Regions from separate parts of the Salinivibrio sp. YCSC6 genome, predicted to be linked through region 3. Evidence: predicted binding sites of a transcription regulator. Region 3 holds the regulator's gene; each other region holds the start of a gene.
What was found. Region 3 encodes CRP, which controls carbon source genes, mostly activating them, when cyclic AMP is high. Its sites were predicted from a motif close to TGTGANNNNNNTCACA; they were not measured.

Region 1 (4,005 bases), 270 kb from region 3:
CGCTGCCGCGATTCTTCCAGCTGATCCACCACCACGGACAAAAAATAAACCGCCCAAGGGGTAATCACCAGGCCGAAGAAAATCGAGCGGATAATGTCGATATTTTGCACCGTGCCTTCCAGCACCAAGGTGATGCCCACTTGCACCACCACGGCCAGTGCCACAAGCGCTAGCGCGAGTAACATGCTGAAGCGGACAATGCCCAGCTTGACAAGCAAATCAACATAATACTGCGCTAATACTTTGAGTTGTTTCATAAAGGCTTACTACACGCCAGTTAAGAGTGGAAGTGTTCAGGCTCAGGGCGCGGCGCATCATTCTCTGTGACGCAAGACGTTGGTCCCATTAAGCTGACTTGATTACGCCCAAGTCGCTTCGCCTGGTACATGGCTAAGTCGGCTTGATGGATAAGCTCCCCATAATCCCCTTCGGGTGAGGGGATCATACACGCAACGCCGAGACTCGCGGTCATCACCGCCGCGACCGGCGAATACTGATGCGCGATTTCACGCTCGGCCAACGCAGCTCTTGCCCGCTCGGCAACTAAGGCGGCCCCATCAAGCTCAGTGTGAGGCAATACAATAGCAAATTCCTCTCCCCCATAACGCGCGACCGCATCAAGTGGTCGATTAATCGCCGACTTAAACGCGTTCGCCACTTGCTGCAAGGCCCAGTCGCCTTGTTGATGACCGTAATTATCGTTGTAAAGTTTGAAATGGTCGATGTCACAGAGGATCAAGGCAAGCGGCGTTTGTTCACGGGCGTGAGAGCGCCACAACTTGCGCAGTTGCTCATCAAAGCTGCGTCGATTCGCCACTTGGGTCAAACTATCCACGAAGCTCATTTCTTGGAATGACATGATCGCATCCGCCAGCTGTTGTTGGGTGTGCTTACGCTCGGTGATATCGCGCGCCATCACCAGTACTGCAAAGCTGTCAGTCACCGGATCATCAATACGCGATTTAGTCACTTCAAACCAAGTTTGCTCGCCGCTGGGCCGCCAAATCACATCTTCATAGGTCACGGTTTCCCCAGTATCCAGTACATGCTGATCGCGCTGACGATGCTGATCAAAAATATCTGCATCGACGACCTCTTGCGCTGGAGAGGTTTCAAGCGCTTCAATGGAGACCCCAAGCGCATCGGCATAGGCTTGATTACAGGCAAGGTGGTAATAGTCCTGATCAAAGATCCCAATCGGATCCACACTGGCATTAAAAATCGCGCTCAATAAATTGCTCCGTTGCTGAAGCGCTTGTTCGGCCGATTGGCGATGATGCACCTCGCGTTGCAAACTTTGCTGCATTTGGTGCCAGTCAGTCACATCATGACTGATGCTCAAGGTGCCAACCACCTGTTGCTGATCATTTTTAAGCGCGGTGATATTGGTTTCAAGCAAACAGCTTTCGCCGTTTAACTGCGATGCCCACGTACGCACCGTCTTTGAGCCAGACAAAGGCTGATCGGCATGCCACATAATGCCCTCTTGCTCGCGGCCTCGCCAAAAGCGGTCAAAGGCCGCATTGGTTCCCACCACATTGCCATCGACATCTTGAAAGCAAACCAATTCAGCCAACGAATTAATCACGCTAAGCAAAACACCATGTTCTTGATGCTGTAGCTGCCATTGCGCGTGGCGCGCCAGCGGTGCTAGCGACACTAACCATGCTTTTTTACGCCGACAACGAATGGGTAAGCCCGACAAGCGCACGCCAATGCGTACTCGATTCGCGCCGGGTGCTTTGACCTTAGCTTCGACATTAGAGAAAGGACGTGGCCACTGCTGCGCAACAATGAAGGCACGTACTGCTTGTCGCTGGTGCTCATTGGCCGTTTTAAAGTGGCTTTTGCTGTCCACCAATGAAAATGCCTCCACACAAGCAGCATTGGCATACAAGATGTCACCCTCATCGGCGGTAACAATGGCATGGGGAGTATCGAGATCAGCCATATACACACGCCAATGGGTTAATGCGACGGTTTCTTGTCGCGCACGCCACGCGTAGCCAAGCACCGCACCTAAAACAAGAAATGTAAATAAAATGAAAAATGCCATGCGGCTCCTGTGTGATCACAACCATCCTTGATTCGCGACATCTTTTTCCGTTGCGCCGCTTATGGAACCGCTATTTTGCCACAGTTTTCTCAAAATACATGGCTACGTGCCTCACAGGTTTTTACTGTCAGTTGTCATTTTTTACATCAAATCACAGCGTATCTTGCTATGAAACTGAAGACATAAAACGCACCCTGCTTTATTTCTTTAGTTGGTTAGAATTTATGCTCGAATTTGGCCTTAAATTAATAATTATTTAACAAAACAGCATAAACGCGAATAGCTATTATTCCTGAAAAAATTGACACAAAACCTGAAAATATCAGGCGTTTAATTGACATCACACCAAGCTTCATGGTGCATAAAGGCTGCATAATAAAATTTGACCTTTAACTGCTTTGCCGTTAATTTGAAAGGTCGCTGAATAGCGCTTTCTGGATACGGCAGGCTAGGCATCGCGTTGAAAATCAGTAATTTAATTACTTACAAGCACGCGATTTTCCCGTTAAAAAAACACAACATAACGGGTGAGCTGTCACAGTCCTAGACGCTTTCAGAGTGGTCAGGAGGATCACGACAATAAATGCAATCACTGCGAGTGACGCAGTAGCAAGGGAGAATTGCAATGTCGCTGTACAACCCAATGTTGGAAAAGGATAACTGTGGTTTTGGTTTGATCGCCCATCAAGAAGGTGAGCCCAGCCACAAGTTGGTTCGTACCGCCATTTCCGCACTTGATCGCATGACCCACCGCGGAGGGATTAACTCCGATGGTAAAACCGGGGACGGTTGTGGGTTATTGCTCCAAAAGCCCGACCGTTTCTTTCGCCTTATTGCCGAACAAAACCAATGGAACCTAAGCCGTTTGTATGCGGTGGGAATGCTGTTCCTGAGCACAGACCCGGTGAAGGCGCAGCGCGCCCGCGCGGTGTTTGAACAAGAAATTGGTGCCGAAACCCTCTCCGTGGTTGGTTGGCGTACGGTACCAACCAACCCTGACGTGCTGGGTGAAATCGCCAAGCAGTCACTCCCCGTTATCGAACAAGTCTTTATTAATGGCCCAGCCGGTTGGCGCGCACGCGATTTAGAGCGTCGCCTGTATATTGCGCGCCGCCGCGCAGAAAAAGCGTTAGCTGACGACACAGACTTCTACATTACCAGTCTGTCGACCCAAACTATTGTCTACAAAGGCTTGTGTATGCCGGCAGATTTGCCGCGCTTTTACACTGATTTGGCCGATTTACGCCTCGAGTCTTCGATCTGTTTATTCCACCAGCGTTTTAGTACTAACACGCAACCACGCTGGCCGCTCGCTCAACCGTTTCGTTACCTTGCACACAATGGTGAAATCAACACCATTGAAGGTAACCGCCAATGGGCACGCACACGGGCATACAAATTTAACTCGCCCTTGCTGCCAGACCTCCATCAGGCCGCGCCTTTTGTCAATGAATCAGGGTCGGACTCGTCAAGCCTCGATAACATGCTTGAAGTGTTTTTGTCCGGTGGTATGGATCTCTTCCGCGCCATGCGTCTGCTTGTGCCACCCGCTTGGCAAAACCATCCGGATATGGATGATGAGCTGCGTGCATTCTATGACTTTAACTCCATGCACATGGAGCCATGGGATGGTCCTGCCGGTATAGTGATGTCTGACGGCCGTTATGCGGCTTGTAATCTCGACCGCAACGGCTTACGCCCTGCGCGTTATGTGGTCACTAAAGATAAATTCATCACCCTCGCCTCTGAAATTGGCATTTGGGATTACGCGCCTGATGAGGTCGCTGAAAAAGGGCGTGTTGGCCCGGGTGAATTGCTGGTGATCGATACCCGAGAAGGCAAAATTTGGCACTCAGCGGAAATCGATAATGAACTGAAAAGTCGCCACCCCTATCGAGAATGGCTCGATGCTCACGTGCGTCGCCTGACCCCGTTTGAAGAACTTGATG
Region 2 (4,005 bases), on a different replicon from region 3:
CGGCTAAATTTGCCATTTGTGCGACTGTTTTAAGTGCAGGTTGTTTCATCGCATTCTCCGAGGGGTCCGCCCCCTTCTTTTATCGGCCATTGCAGTTATTGTTATTGTGGGTGGCACCCTATGTCGTGCCACCCATTTAGCATGTCAGCTTGGTATCAAAGGCTTAGCGTTTTACCGCTTTCAGTTGCCAAATGTTAGCGACATAGTCTCGAATTGAGCGGTCAGAGCTAAATTTGCCCACCAGCGCGGTGTTCAAAATTGCTTTATGTGCCCACAGCGTTGAGTCACGATAATCGCTATCAATTTGATTATGAGCACGCACATAATCGGCAAAATCCGCTAAGCACAAATACGGGTCGCCACTGGCCATCACACTATCGAATACCGGACGGAGTAATCCTGGGTGTCCCGGCGTGAAGGTGTCATCCAACAGACTATCAAGCGACGCTTTTAACAGCGGCTGTTGATGGTATTCGTGATCAGGGTGATAGCCTTTCTCACGCAATGCATTCACGCCTTCCACGTCGAGACCGAAGATATAGATATTGTCATCGCCCACTTCCTCGCGAATTTCCACGTTCGCGCCATCCATGGTCCCGATAGTCAATGCACCATTAAGCGCCATCTTCATATTGCCGGTGCCCGACGCTTCTTTGCCGGCCATCGAAATTTGTTCAGACACATCGGCAGCAGGAATAATGATTTCCGCCATGCTGACTCGGTAGTCAGGGATAAAGACCACTTTAAGCTTGTCACCGACTCGTGGATCGTTATTGATCGTCTCCGCCACCTTATTAATCGCAAAAATGATCGATTTGGCGAGCGCATAGCCCGGCGCGGCTTTGGCAGCAAAGAACACCACACGAGGCGTCATATCGAAATTCGGCTCATGGATCAGACGGTGATACAGAGAAATCACATGTAACAAGTTCAGATGTTGACGCTTGTACTCATGAAGACGTTTGATTTGAACATCAAAGATGGCGTCAGTGTTTAGCGTGATGTCTAGATGGGTTTTTACCCAATCAGCAAGACGCTGCTTGTTGCGCTTTTTCACTGCCATAAAGGCTTTTTGGAACGCTTTGTCATCAGCATACTGGGCAATTTGCTCCAGTTGCTCGAGATGAGCCGGCCATTGGTCGCCAATTTTTTCACTGATAAGGGCAGAGAGATCTGGGTTACAGAACTTCAACCAACGACGTGGCGTGATCCCGTTGGTCACGTTTTGGATACGGCCCGGATAAAGCGCATCAAATTCAGGGAAGAGATCGCGTTTTACCAACTCAGAGTGCAACGCCGCCACACCATTGACCGCGTACGAGCCAATCACACAGAGGTTTGCCATGCGCACCATACGCTCGCCCTGATCGTCAATCACAGACAGCACTTGCTGTTTGCGGACATCGCCCGGCCATTTCGCAGCAACGTCTTGCAAGAAGCGGTGGTTGATTTCAAAAATGATTTCCATGTGACGCGGCAGCAAGTTCGCCATTAACGACTCGCTCCACGTCTCCAGCGCTTCTGGAAGCAAGGTATGGTTGGTGTAAGCAAACGTCTGGCTGGAGATAGACCAAGCGTCATCCCAGCTCAAGTGGTGCTCATCCAACAGCACTCGCATCAGCTCAGGAATGGCGATAGTCGGGTGAGTATCATTTAACTGAATGGTTTCATAATCTGGAAGGGCAGCCAGTGGGTGGCCAGCATCTAAATGGCGACGAAGAATATCCCCAACAGAGGCCGCACTGTGGAAGTATTGCTGCATCAAACGCAACGTTTTACCCGCATCATGATTATCGTTCGGGTAAAGCACCTTGGTCAGGTTGCCTGCATCAATTGCGGCTTGTTGCGCACGGGTATAGTCACCATCATTGAAGGCATCGAGCGCAAATGGCGTCAGTGCTCGACCTTCCCATAAGCGAAGTGGATAAACCGTATTACTTTGATAGCCCACGATAGGCAGATCCCAAGGCATCGCTTGAATATGAAGGCTAGGAACCCATTCGCGGCGCGTGTGACCGTTTTCTTCAATCACCGCTACGTGGCCATAAAAGCCAACCGTTTGGGCAAGGTCAGGACGAACCACTTCCCACGGATAGCCTTCTGGCTCACGCCATGCATCCGGTGCTTCTTGTTGGGCGCCATCTTTAAATGATTGACGGAACAGACCATATTCATAGTGCAAGCCATAGCCGACCGCTGGATACTGTTGGGCTGCCAGCGAGTCCATAAAACACGCGGCCAAGCGGCCCAAACCACCATTCCCCAACGAAGGATCGCGCTCTTGCTCAAGCAAATCGGTCAGGCCAAACCCAAACTCGCTGACCACAGCCGCAATTTCATCGTAAAGCCCCATGCTAATCAGGTTGTTGCCCGTTAAGCGGCCAATCAAAAACTCTAGGGATAAGTAGTTCACACTCTTCGCTTGTTTGATGGCTAAATCGTTTTCTGTCGCAACCAGATCACTGGTGGTGTGTTCGGCCAGCGCGCGGCCTAAGGCGAGATACCAATCGCGCATCTCCGCGGTTTCGGGGGTGCGACCAAGCTGCGTCAAATGCTGGGTCATACTGGCTTTAAAAGCGCTTTTATCAAATGCGTGTTGCTGTTTAGGCGTCATGTCATCGCTCTCGTAATGGAAAAAAACCTCGATGACAGTCATCCTGCCCAAGCCTGTCGATGCAAACATCCTCCCGAGACAGGAGGAGGAAAGGAGGAGTTGTCAGGGCGTAGAGAGCCACATCACAAGCTGTGAGTGAGCTTGCTCTCATCAATGGAGGAATTTCGTGATATTGAGGTGATAAAAATCACAATTTGAGGGAACACTGACCAAAATACGGCTGTGAAAAAAGAACAATCCCTTTTGTTAATTTTGTGCGCTAACGCAAATTGTGGGGGCATTCATCGTCTCTGGCGTGTAACACCTTCTATATTCCGTATCCGAAACAATAAAATTAGTGACTTTAATCACAATTAAAAGGCGTAGCTGCACCAAAATAGAGCAATTGCACCATTATCAGCGCTGGATCATAGTTTGTGACAGACCAGTTACATACACTTGCGTACAAGGATAAACGCGGCAAAGCCGCACTCGCTGTAAAGGACCTTCTCGCTATGTGGATCCCGTCAAAACTTACCCGTCCCGGCCGTCTCTACAATGCCATCTTGCGCCCGCGCGTATTGGATATCCTCCAACAAGCGCCACATTACAAATTGGTGTTGTTCCGCTCGCCGGCAGGTTACGGCAAAACCACCATGGCCGCACAATGGCTCGCCGATCAAAACCATGTCGGCTGGTTCAGCATTGATGACAGCGACAACGACAGCTTCCGCTTTATCAACTACCTGTTGCAAGCATTAAATAAAGCGACCCACGATGGGTGCCCCAATACCGTTAAGCTAGCAGAAAAACGCCAGTTCTCATCCCTGCGTGCGCTGCTCTCCGATGTTTTCGCTGAGCTGGCTGGGTTACAGTCCACCTGTTATCTGGTATTGGATGACTACCAATTGATCGACAATGAAGACATTCATGAAGCAATGCGCTTTTTTATTAAGCACATGCCCGATAGCCTGACTTTGGTGGTGACCTCGCGCGCGAATCCGCCGCTAGGGACAGCAAATTTGCGGGTTCGCGATCTGATGATCGAGATCGGCAATGAACTGCTTGCGTTCGATAATGAAGAGACCACCCGCTTTTTTAATCAACGTGTCGCCGATGGTGTCGACGAAACCACCGCGAGCACCCTTTGTGCCTACGTCGAGGGCTGGCCATCTGCCCTACAATTAATTGCGATTCAGGCTCAGCATCAAAAACGGACCCTGATGCAAAGTGCCGCCTCCTGCGCGAGTTTTAACCATGCCCACCTGTGGGATTATTTGGTCGAAGAGGTTTTTGATCTGCTGGACAGTGAAACCCGTCAGTTTTTAATGCAAGTTTCCGTGCTGGAAATGTTTAATGACGAGCTGGTCTTTGCGCTGACCGAGCGCGAAGACGCGCTCGGCATGCTCGAG
Region 3 (4,005 bases):
GTGGTCCTTTTTCATGGCCTCGCTGGCAGTTTTCATAGCCCGTACGCGAATGGATTACTGGCTGCTTTTCAGCGCCAAGGCTGGTGCGGTGTGGTGATGCACTTTCGTAGTTGCAGTGGCCGCTTAAACCGCGTCCCGCGCACTTATCACTCAGGCGAGACACAGGATGCGCGCTATTTTTTGACCACATTACGCATGCGTTATCCTCAGCATCCCATTCATGCCGTGGGCGTATCGCTAGGCGGCAACATGCTGGTGCGCTATTTGGCAGAGTATGCGGACGATCCGATTGTCTCCAGTGGCTGCGCAGTGTCACCCCCCTTAGACCTTGCCGCCTGCTCGTTACGCATTCAGCAAGGGTTCTCACGTGTCTACCAAGCGTACCTACTCCGCTCGATGCGGCAAACCCTGTCAGATAAGCTCACGCGACACGCCCAAGTGGGTCGTTGGCAAGCTGGCGAGCAGCCCCGTATTTCGACCTTATTCGAGTTTGATCAAACCGTCACCGCACCACTGCATGGGTTTGAGGACGCACATCATTACTACCAGCAATGCAGTGGCCTATCCGTGTTGCCTGCGATCCGCGCCCCTTTGACCATCATTCATGCCAAAGACGATCCTTTTATGACTGATGCGGTGATCCCAACCACGCCATTACCGGCCAATATACGCTATCAACTCACTGACCATGGCGGACATGTTGGGTTTGTCACTGGCCGTTGGCGTGCACCGCGTTTATGGTTGGAAGAGGCAGTGCCCGCGTGGATAGCTGAGCAACTCGACACCTGATGCCCCAATCGTCACGATAAATTGTGATTAAATCGACATAGATGCACTGCACCTACACGCATAATTCGGTAAAATGGGAGCTAATTCACAACCTAAGCATGGAGATGGCGTCCGTGCCATCCCGATGTCAGCAAAAGGTGATGTAGTATGATGGTTCCATGGCAATCTGTGCCAGCCGAAACCTTGACCAATTTAATTGAACACTTTGTGTTGCGGGAAGGGACAGATTACGGTGAGCAGGAAGTCAGCTTTGCTGAGAAAGTTGAACAAGTGCGTGAACAATTAAAATCCGGCGACGCCGTGATTGTATACTCTGAGCTGCATGAGACAGTGGATATTCGTCGTCAGCGCGATCTCAGACCGTAACACCGCCTCACCTTGTGGGCTGCGGTGTAAATTCAGACTGATCAATGACAGGGCTCGTCATGTCGGCTAAACACCCAATCATCGCTGTGACCGGTTCATCCGGCGCAGGCACAACCACGACCTCCGAAGCGTTTCGTAAGATGTTCAATATGATGAACATCAAAGCCTCTTGGTTAGAGGGCGATAGCTTTCACCGCTTCACGCGGCCAGAAATGGATGTTGAGATCCGTAAAGCCCGTGAACAAGGTCGTCATATTAGCTACTTTGGCCCCACGGCCAACGACTTCCCACGCCTTGAGCAATTTTTTAAAGAATATGGCGAACAAGGCACAGGTAAATACCGTCGTTATCTACACACCTTTGATGAAGCCGTGCCTTATAACCAAATGCCGGGCACCTTCACCCCCTGGCAAGATCTGCCTGAAAATACCGACGTATTATTTTATGAAGGCTTGCATGGCGGGGTGGTGGATGGTGACGTCAATGTCGCCCAACATGTTGATTTACTGATCGGCATGGTGCCTATCGTTAACTTGGAGTGGATTCAAAAGTTTGTCCGCGATACGCGCGACCGAGGCCATTCCCGCGAGGCTGTCACGGACTCGATCGTGCGCTCCATGGATGATTATTTGCACTACATTACGCCGCAGTTTTCTCGCACACATATTAACTTCCAACGTGTCCCGACCGTAGACACATCCAACCCGCTGAATGCAAAAGGGATCCCTTCACTCGACGAAAGCTTTGTTGTGATCCGCTTTCGTGGCATGAAGAACGTCGATTTTCCTTATTTACTGCAAATGATCAGTGGCGCCTTTATGTCTCGGCACAACACGCTGGTCGTGCCCGGCGGTAAAATGGGATTTGCGATGGAGCTGATTATTCGCCCCTTGATCCAACAGTTGATTGAGAAAGGCAAGATAGGTTAACCGCCGTAGCGCACTTAACGTGTATTACTTCTCAGGTCGTGATCTTAGCCACATTTTTGCCGATTTTTTAGGCGGTTGGCTTAGATCAAAATCAAGAAATCCAGATAGAAAAAAGATACACTCTTGTTAACATACAGTGAGCTTGTAGCCTGCGCCAAGACCTCGTATTCTGTGCATTGGACTGATGGGTTTCCATTCAGACAAAGACAGGACGTCGTTGCCGGGCAACACATGCAGAGGAAATAAGTTATATGGTTCCAGGAAAACCTCAAACAGACCCTACACTCGAGTGGTTCCTTTCACATTGTCATATTCACAAGTACCCGTCCAAAAGTACTCTGATCCATGCAGGGGAAAAGGCGGAGACCTTGTACTACATCGTGAAAGGTTCTGTGGCCGTACTAATCAAAGATGAAGAAGGCAAGGAGATGATCCTGTCTTACCTTAACCAAGGTGACTTCATCGGCGAACTTGGTCTGTTCGAAGAGGACCAAGAGCGCACCGCATGGGTACGTGCGAAATCACCTTGCGAAGTAGCAGAAATTTCATTCAAGAAATTCCGCCAGCTGATCCAAGTTAACCCAGACATTTTGATGCGTCTATCCTCTCAGATGGCGCGTCGCCTGCAAGTGACCAGCCAGAAAGTGGGAGACCTTGCCTTCCTGGACGTGACCGGCCGCATTGCGCAGACCCTACTGAACTTGGCGAAGCAACCTGACGCCATGACTCACCCTGACGGCATGCAAATCAAGATCACGCGTCAAGAGATTGGTCAGATTGTTGGCTGTTCGCGTGAGACAGTTGGGCGTATCCTTAAAATGCTGGAAGAGCAGAACCTTATCTCAGCTCACGGTAAAACCATTGTGGTTTACGGCACACGCTAATCCTCGCGTGTTGCGACAAAACCGGCGCTTTTGCGTCGGTTTTTTTATTTTTATTGACTGGAAACTCATTACCTAAGTTCTACACTTCAGAAACGACCCATCTAACAACTGATTAACAGGATGTCGTTTATGAGAAGCTTACGTCAAACCCTTGCTGCATTGCTACTCGCGGCGGTTTCTTCAACTGCTGCGGCGAATATCACCATTGTCCATCCAGAACCACGGGCTGGCTCTGCCCTCGATTTATACGCTATCGACTTGATTGAGTTTTTAGCGGAAAAATCAGGTGAGTCTGTCACTTTACAGGCCTTTCAAGGCCAAATTGGCTCTCAGTCTCGTAAAGTGGAAATGCTAAAACAAGGACGACTGACGGTAGATTGGCTCGGGGCCGACCGTACCCTTGAGTCAGAGTTACTTCCCATCCGTTATCCAGTCTTTCGGGGTCTATTAGGCCATCGCTTGTTCATTACCAATCAAGCCACCGAACCCAAGCTTGCACAAATCAGTGACCAAGCTGGGCTCAATAATCTGACCATGATCCAAGGGCAAGGCTGGGCGGATGTGAAGGTCTTGCAGTCGGCGGGATTTCGGGTTCGAGAAATCTCAAGCTTTGAGAATATCTTTAAAGGCGTCGATACCGGACGGGCCGACCTCTTCCCGCGTGCGCTTATCGAACCTTTTAGCGAGCTGGCAGAGCGACCTCAATATACAAATCTGTTGGTTGATCCGCACTTAATGCTAATCTACCGCTTCCCAATGTTCTTGTTTGTATCGCCCCAAAACCCAGAGGTAGCGACCATGCTCAACGATGCCTTTGCGGCCGCCTATCAAGACGGATCCTTCATCGAATTTTTTGAGAATGCCCCTCTGGTAAAAGAGACCTTTGAGAAAGCCAATATTGGTGAGCGCACCTTTATTCGGGTCGACAACCCACATCTGAGTAATGAGACTCAGGCAATTGACGATACATTCTGGCTCGATATTGAAAGTCGCTAAACACCGCCAACCAAAAAAGGAGAGCATCGCTCTCCTTTTCT
Region 4 (4,005 bases), 700 kb from region 3:
TCAGTGCTGTCGTTGTCTTGGTTGTCAACACCGATAGCAAAGGTAGTTTTGCCCATGGTGTAATCAGCTGCAACAGAGAAGAAATCTGTTTCAGTTTTTACTGAACCAGTGTCGTTAGTGTTAACACCGTAAGAAGCCGCTAGACCTACGTTTTCGATACCTTTGTATTCGATTTCGAAGTTGTAGTTTTCTACGTCACCTTTTGAGTTGTAGGCGTAGTCATCATTGCCTAGGTTTGCAGCAGCATCATCTACGTAGAAATAGTAAACACGCATATCGATGTCAGCAACACGGTAACCTAGACGACCGTCATAGATTTTGTACTCGTCAGTACCTTCTTTACCATCACTGTTTTGCAGAGTAGAGAAACCTGCGTAGAAAGTGCCGTTGTCGTAAACGTACTTAGCAACTTGATCACCCTCGGTACGCAAAGTACCGTTGTTCGCAGATGCTAGCTCGTAGTCTTTGGTGATACCCATGTCATCGTTGATCAGCAGTTGACGACCGAAGGTGATAGTACCCCAGTTGCTACCTTTAAAACCAACGTATAGCTCGTCGTTTGTGGTCGCGCTTTCTTCGAATTTAAATGCGAAGTGACCGATAGCTGCTAGGTCGTCAGAAACCGCAACTTCAGTGTTAACCGCGAAGTCACCGTCATCTAGACGCCATTGACCGTCTTGGTTCTCACCGATAGCTTGGAAATATTGAACTTCTGCTGCACCAGACGCGTCTACTTTAACGCCGTCTGCGTCATACAGGTTGATGCTTGCAGATGCTGAGCCAGCAGCCAGCAGAGCTGGAACTGCCATTGCTAGAATAGTCTTTTTCATGGTTAATCCACTGCCTTTTCTATTTAGTCATTATGAGTTCCTTCGTGGAACTCTGTTTTATGGTGGCTGTCATAATGTTGCGAAGAACAAAATGCCAGACCACTGAAACTTCGTGGCTAATCGTGCAGAACATTCTGGATTCTGTCAACTAGCCCGAAACCGCGCAAATCATAACCCACAAAACATAAAAAACAAACAGTTAGCCACTCCACCTGAATTAAGATCACAGTTTACGATTACAAAATCAGCAGATTTGATGAAAGTTAACAACACAACAAAACAGATTAATATATCGAAAGATCAACTTATAACCATAAAATTCAGAATATATAACCAATCAATTACTTAAATCAGGTGTATTAGTAATCACAAGACAGATCAGCAAGATAGGGTTGATTGGTTCAATATAAATTCGTGACTGCGATCTCATTAATGTAAAGAAATCTTGCAGTTCGGGATCGTTTTCACGTTTTTGAGTCGTGTTATACTGCCCGCCACTCTTCCTTAGCCGGACTTATTGATGCTTAGCCCTGCCGTAAAATCAGACATCCGTGCGTGCTATCAAACCCTACAAGCGCAACTTCCCCATTTTGTCCCTAGAAAGGTACAAAACTATCTCGTGGCAGAACTTGCAAAAACGCTAGCAGGCGATTACGACAACAAGCGCCGGCTATTTGTGGCAGAGGCGGGTACGGGTGTGGGCAAATCGATGGCCTATCTTATGGGGGCCATCCCCTTTGCGCTAAACAACAATAAAAAAGTGTTGATTTCGACCGCGACAGTGGCTTTGCAAGAGCAGTTAGCCAATAAAGACATTCCATTTTTTCGTCGCATCTGCCCAAAACCGTTTGATTTTATTCTGGCAAAAGGGCGTCAACGATATTGCTGTGCACACAAATTGAGTGCGGTGGCGGATACAGACAGCATCCAAGGCGCGCTGTTCACCCAAAAGCCCAAGCAAAACGAGCAACGGCTACTCAATGACATGTACTCGGCATTTAGCCGCGGAAAATGGGATGGCGACCGCGATAGCTGGCCCAAGCCGATTGCCGATCATCTCTGGCAAGCCATTGCATCGGACAAACATACTTGCCACGCTGGATTGCACGCTCATCGTCAGTGCCCCTTCGCCAAAGCGCGCGAGGCGATGGACAAAGCGGATGTCGTGGTCGTCAATCACAGTCTATTATTGGCCGATCTCGAGCTAGGTAGCGGGGTGATCTTACCCGAGCCAGAGCAATGTCTTTATATGATTGATGAAGCCCACCATTTGCCGACGGTCGCACGCGACTTTTCTGCCGCCAATGCCAGTTTACTCGGGGCGACTGGATGGCTGGAAAAGCTCAACCAAACCACGGTTAAGCTCGGTAATACCGCGGATATGAAGCGCGCAAACCGCTTCGTGGATAGCTTATTAGACGCGATCCAAGTGCTGATCCCCACTTTACGCGACACCAACCAAATTATTAGTGGCTTACCCCTCAATGAGGATGGCTGCTACCGTTTTGTTGATGGCGAACTGCCTGACGCCTTGGTCGAGCCCTGCCAGCAATTGAAGCAGGCGAGTAAAAAAGCCAACCAAAGCTTGGCGAAAATTCACGATTTGATCAACGAGCGACTGAAAGAAAATGACATATCGGCCAAGCTCGCCGACCCTGCGCTTGCGGAAAGTGCCTTTTTCTTACAACGGCTTGAGAACCTAGAAAAAGTCTGGTCACTGATGGCACAACCCAACGCAAACAAAGGTGCACCTCTCGCGCGCTGGATACAGCGTTGCCAAGAGCGCGAAGATGACCGCTGGGTCCACGTCTCGCCGTTGGAAGTCGGCTGGCGTCTTGATCAAATGCTGTGGTCGCGGGCAGCCGGTGTCGGGCTGTTTTCTGCCACATTGCGCGCACTCAATCGGTTTAGCTATTTTTGTCGCCAAGTCGGTCTAAGCGAAAGCGATGGCACGCGCTATTTGGCGTTACCCTCCCCCTTTGACTATGCCAACCAAGCAAGGCTGATAGTGCCTGCGATGCCCTGTGAGCCACAAGCAAAACAGTTTACCGATGTGCTTGGCGACAAAGTGCTTGAGTATTTGGAAGGCGAAACCGCATCACTGGTGCTATTCGCCTCCTATTGGCAAATGCATCAAGTGGCTAAAACCTTGGAGCCGCACTGTCGCCGTCATCAATGGCAACTACTCTGCCAAGGCACCCTGTCACGTAGTGCACTGTTAGATCAACACAAAGAGGCGGTTGCCGCCGGGAAAACCAGTATTATTTTTGGGACCGGCAGTTTTTCTGAAGGGCTAGATTTACCCGGCAAACTACTGACAAACTTGATTATTACCAAAATTCCCTTTGCTGTGCCCACCTCACCGGTGGAAGAGGCCCACGCCGAATACATTGAAAAATGTGGTGGCAATCCGTTTTTGCAAATTTCGGTTCCCGAGGCAAGTAAAAAGCTAGTGCAATCGGTCGGGCGTCTACTGCGAAAAGAGGAAGACTCTGGTAGAGTGGTGCTTCTTGACCGGCGTATTATCACCCGCAGATATGGCCAATCATTACTCGACTCGCTACCACCCTTTAAGCGCGTCGTCGAACAATAACTAGAAAGAATTCGCATGCTTGAACTGATTGACCTCTCTACCCTGATTATTTTAGGGCTTACGGCGTTTGTCGCCGGCTTTATTGATGCGGTAGCTGGCGGTGGTGGAATGCTCACTGTTCCCGCCTTGCTTTCCTTAGGCTTGCCGCCACATATTGCCTTAGGGACCAATAAACTTGCCGCCACTTTTGCGTCAAGCACCGCGGCCTTTACCTATTACAAGAAGCGGCTTTTTTCGCCTCGGTTCTGGCAGCATGCCTTTTGGGGGACCTTAATCGGTGCCACGTTAGGCACTTTGTTGGTCGACGTATTGAGCACCGAGTGGCTTGAAAAGGCGATTCCTTTGGTGGTGCTGATCGCTGCGGTTTATACGGTATGGCACCCTCAGCCCAAGGTCGATAACCATAAATTGCCCACGCCCTGCCCGAAGCTCCCCATTAAGCAATGGGGGCAAGGCCTATCACTAGGCTTTTATGATGGGGTGGCAGGACCTGGAACGGGCGCGTTTTGGACAGTCTCGACCATGTCGATGTATCGCATGAACATTTTGCTGTCATCAGGACTTGCCAAGGCGATGAATTTT

Region 1: a site for CRP is predicted at 2,581-2,596, ahead of gltB (glutamate synthase large subunit). Genes of this name have one in related genera too.
Region 2: a site for CRP is predicted at 2,749-2,764, ahead of E8E00_RS16925 (glycogen/starch/alpha-glucan phosphorylase). Genes of this name have one in related genera too.
Region 4: a site for CRP is predicted at 1,244-1,259, ahead of dinG (ATP-dependent DNA helicase DinG). Genes of this name have one in related genera too.

Annotation. Positions count from the first base shown of each region.
Region 1 covers NZ_CP039516.1:2,370,880-2,374,884, forward strand. Annotated here, with positions in the region: gene arcB (aerobic respiration two-component sensor histidine kinase ArcB) at 1-257, opposite strand, end outside; gene E8E00_RS10965 (diguanylate cyclase domain-containing protein) at 278-2,056, opposite strand; gene gltB (glutamate synthase large subunit) at 2,682-4,005, shown strand, end outside.
Region 2 covers NZ_CP039517.1:688,828-692,832, reverse strand. Annotated here, with positions in the region: gene malQ (4-alpha-glucanotransferase) at 1-49, opposite strand, end outside; gene E8E00_RS16925 (glycogen/starch/alpha-glucan phosphorylase) at 164-2,614, opposite strand; gene malT (HTH-type transcriptional regulator MalT) at 3,109-4,005, shown strand, end outside.
Region 3 covers NZ_CP039516.1:2,640,811-2,644,815, forward strand. Annotated here, with positions in the region: gene E8E00_RS12310 (hydrolase) at 1-789, shown strand, start outside; gene E8E00_RS12315 (YheU family protein) at 937-1,155, shown strand; gene E8E00_RS12320 (phosphoribulokinase) at 1,215-2,084, shown strand; gene crp (cAMP-activated global transcriptional regulator CRP) at 2,336-2,968, shown strand; gene E8E00_RS12330 (hypothetical protein) at 3,098-3,964, shown strand.
Region 4 covers NZ_CP039516.1:1,942,491-1,946,495, forward strand. Annotated here, with positions in the region: gene E8E00_RS08910 (porin) at 1-830, opposite strand, end outside; gene dinG (ATP-dependent DNA helicase DinG) at 1,351-3,423, shown strand; gene E8E00_RS08920 (TSUP family transporter) at 3,439-4,005, shown strand, end outside.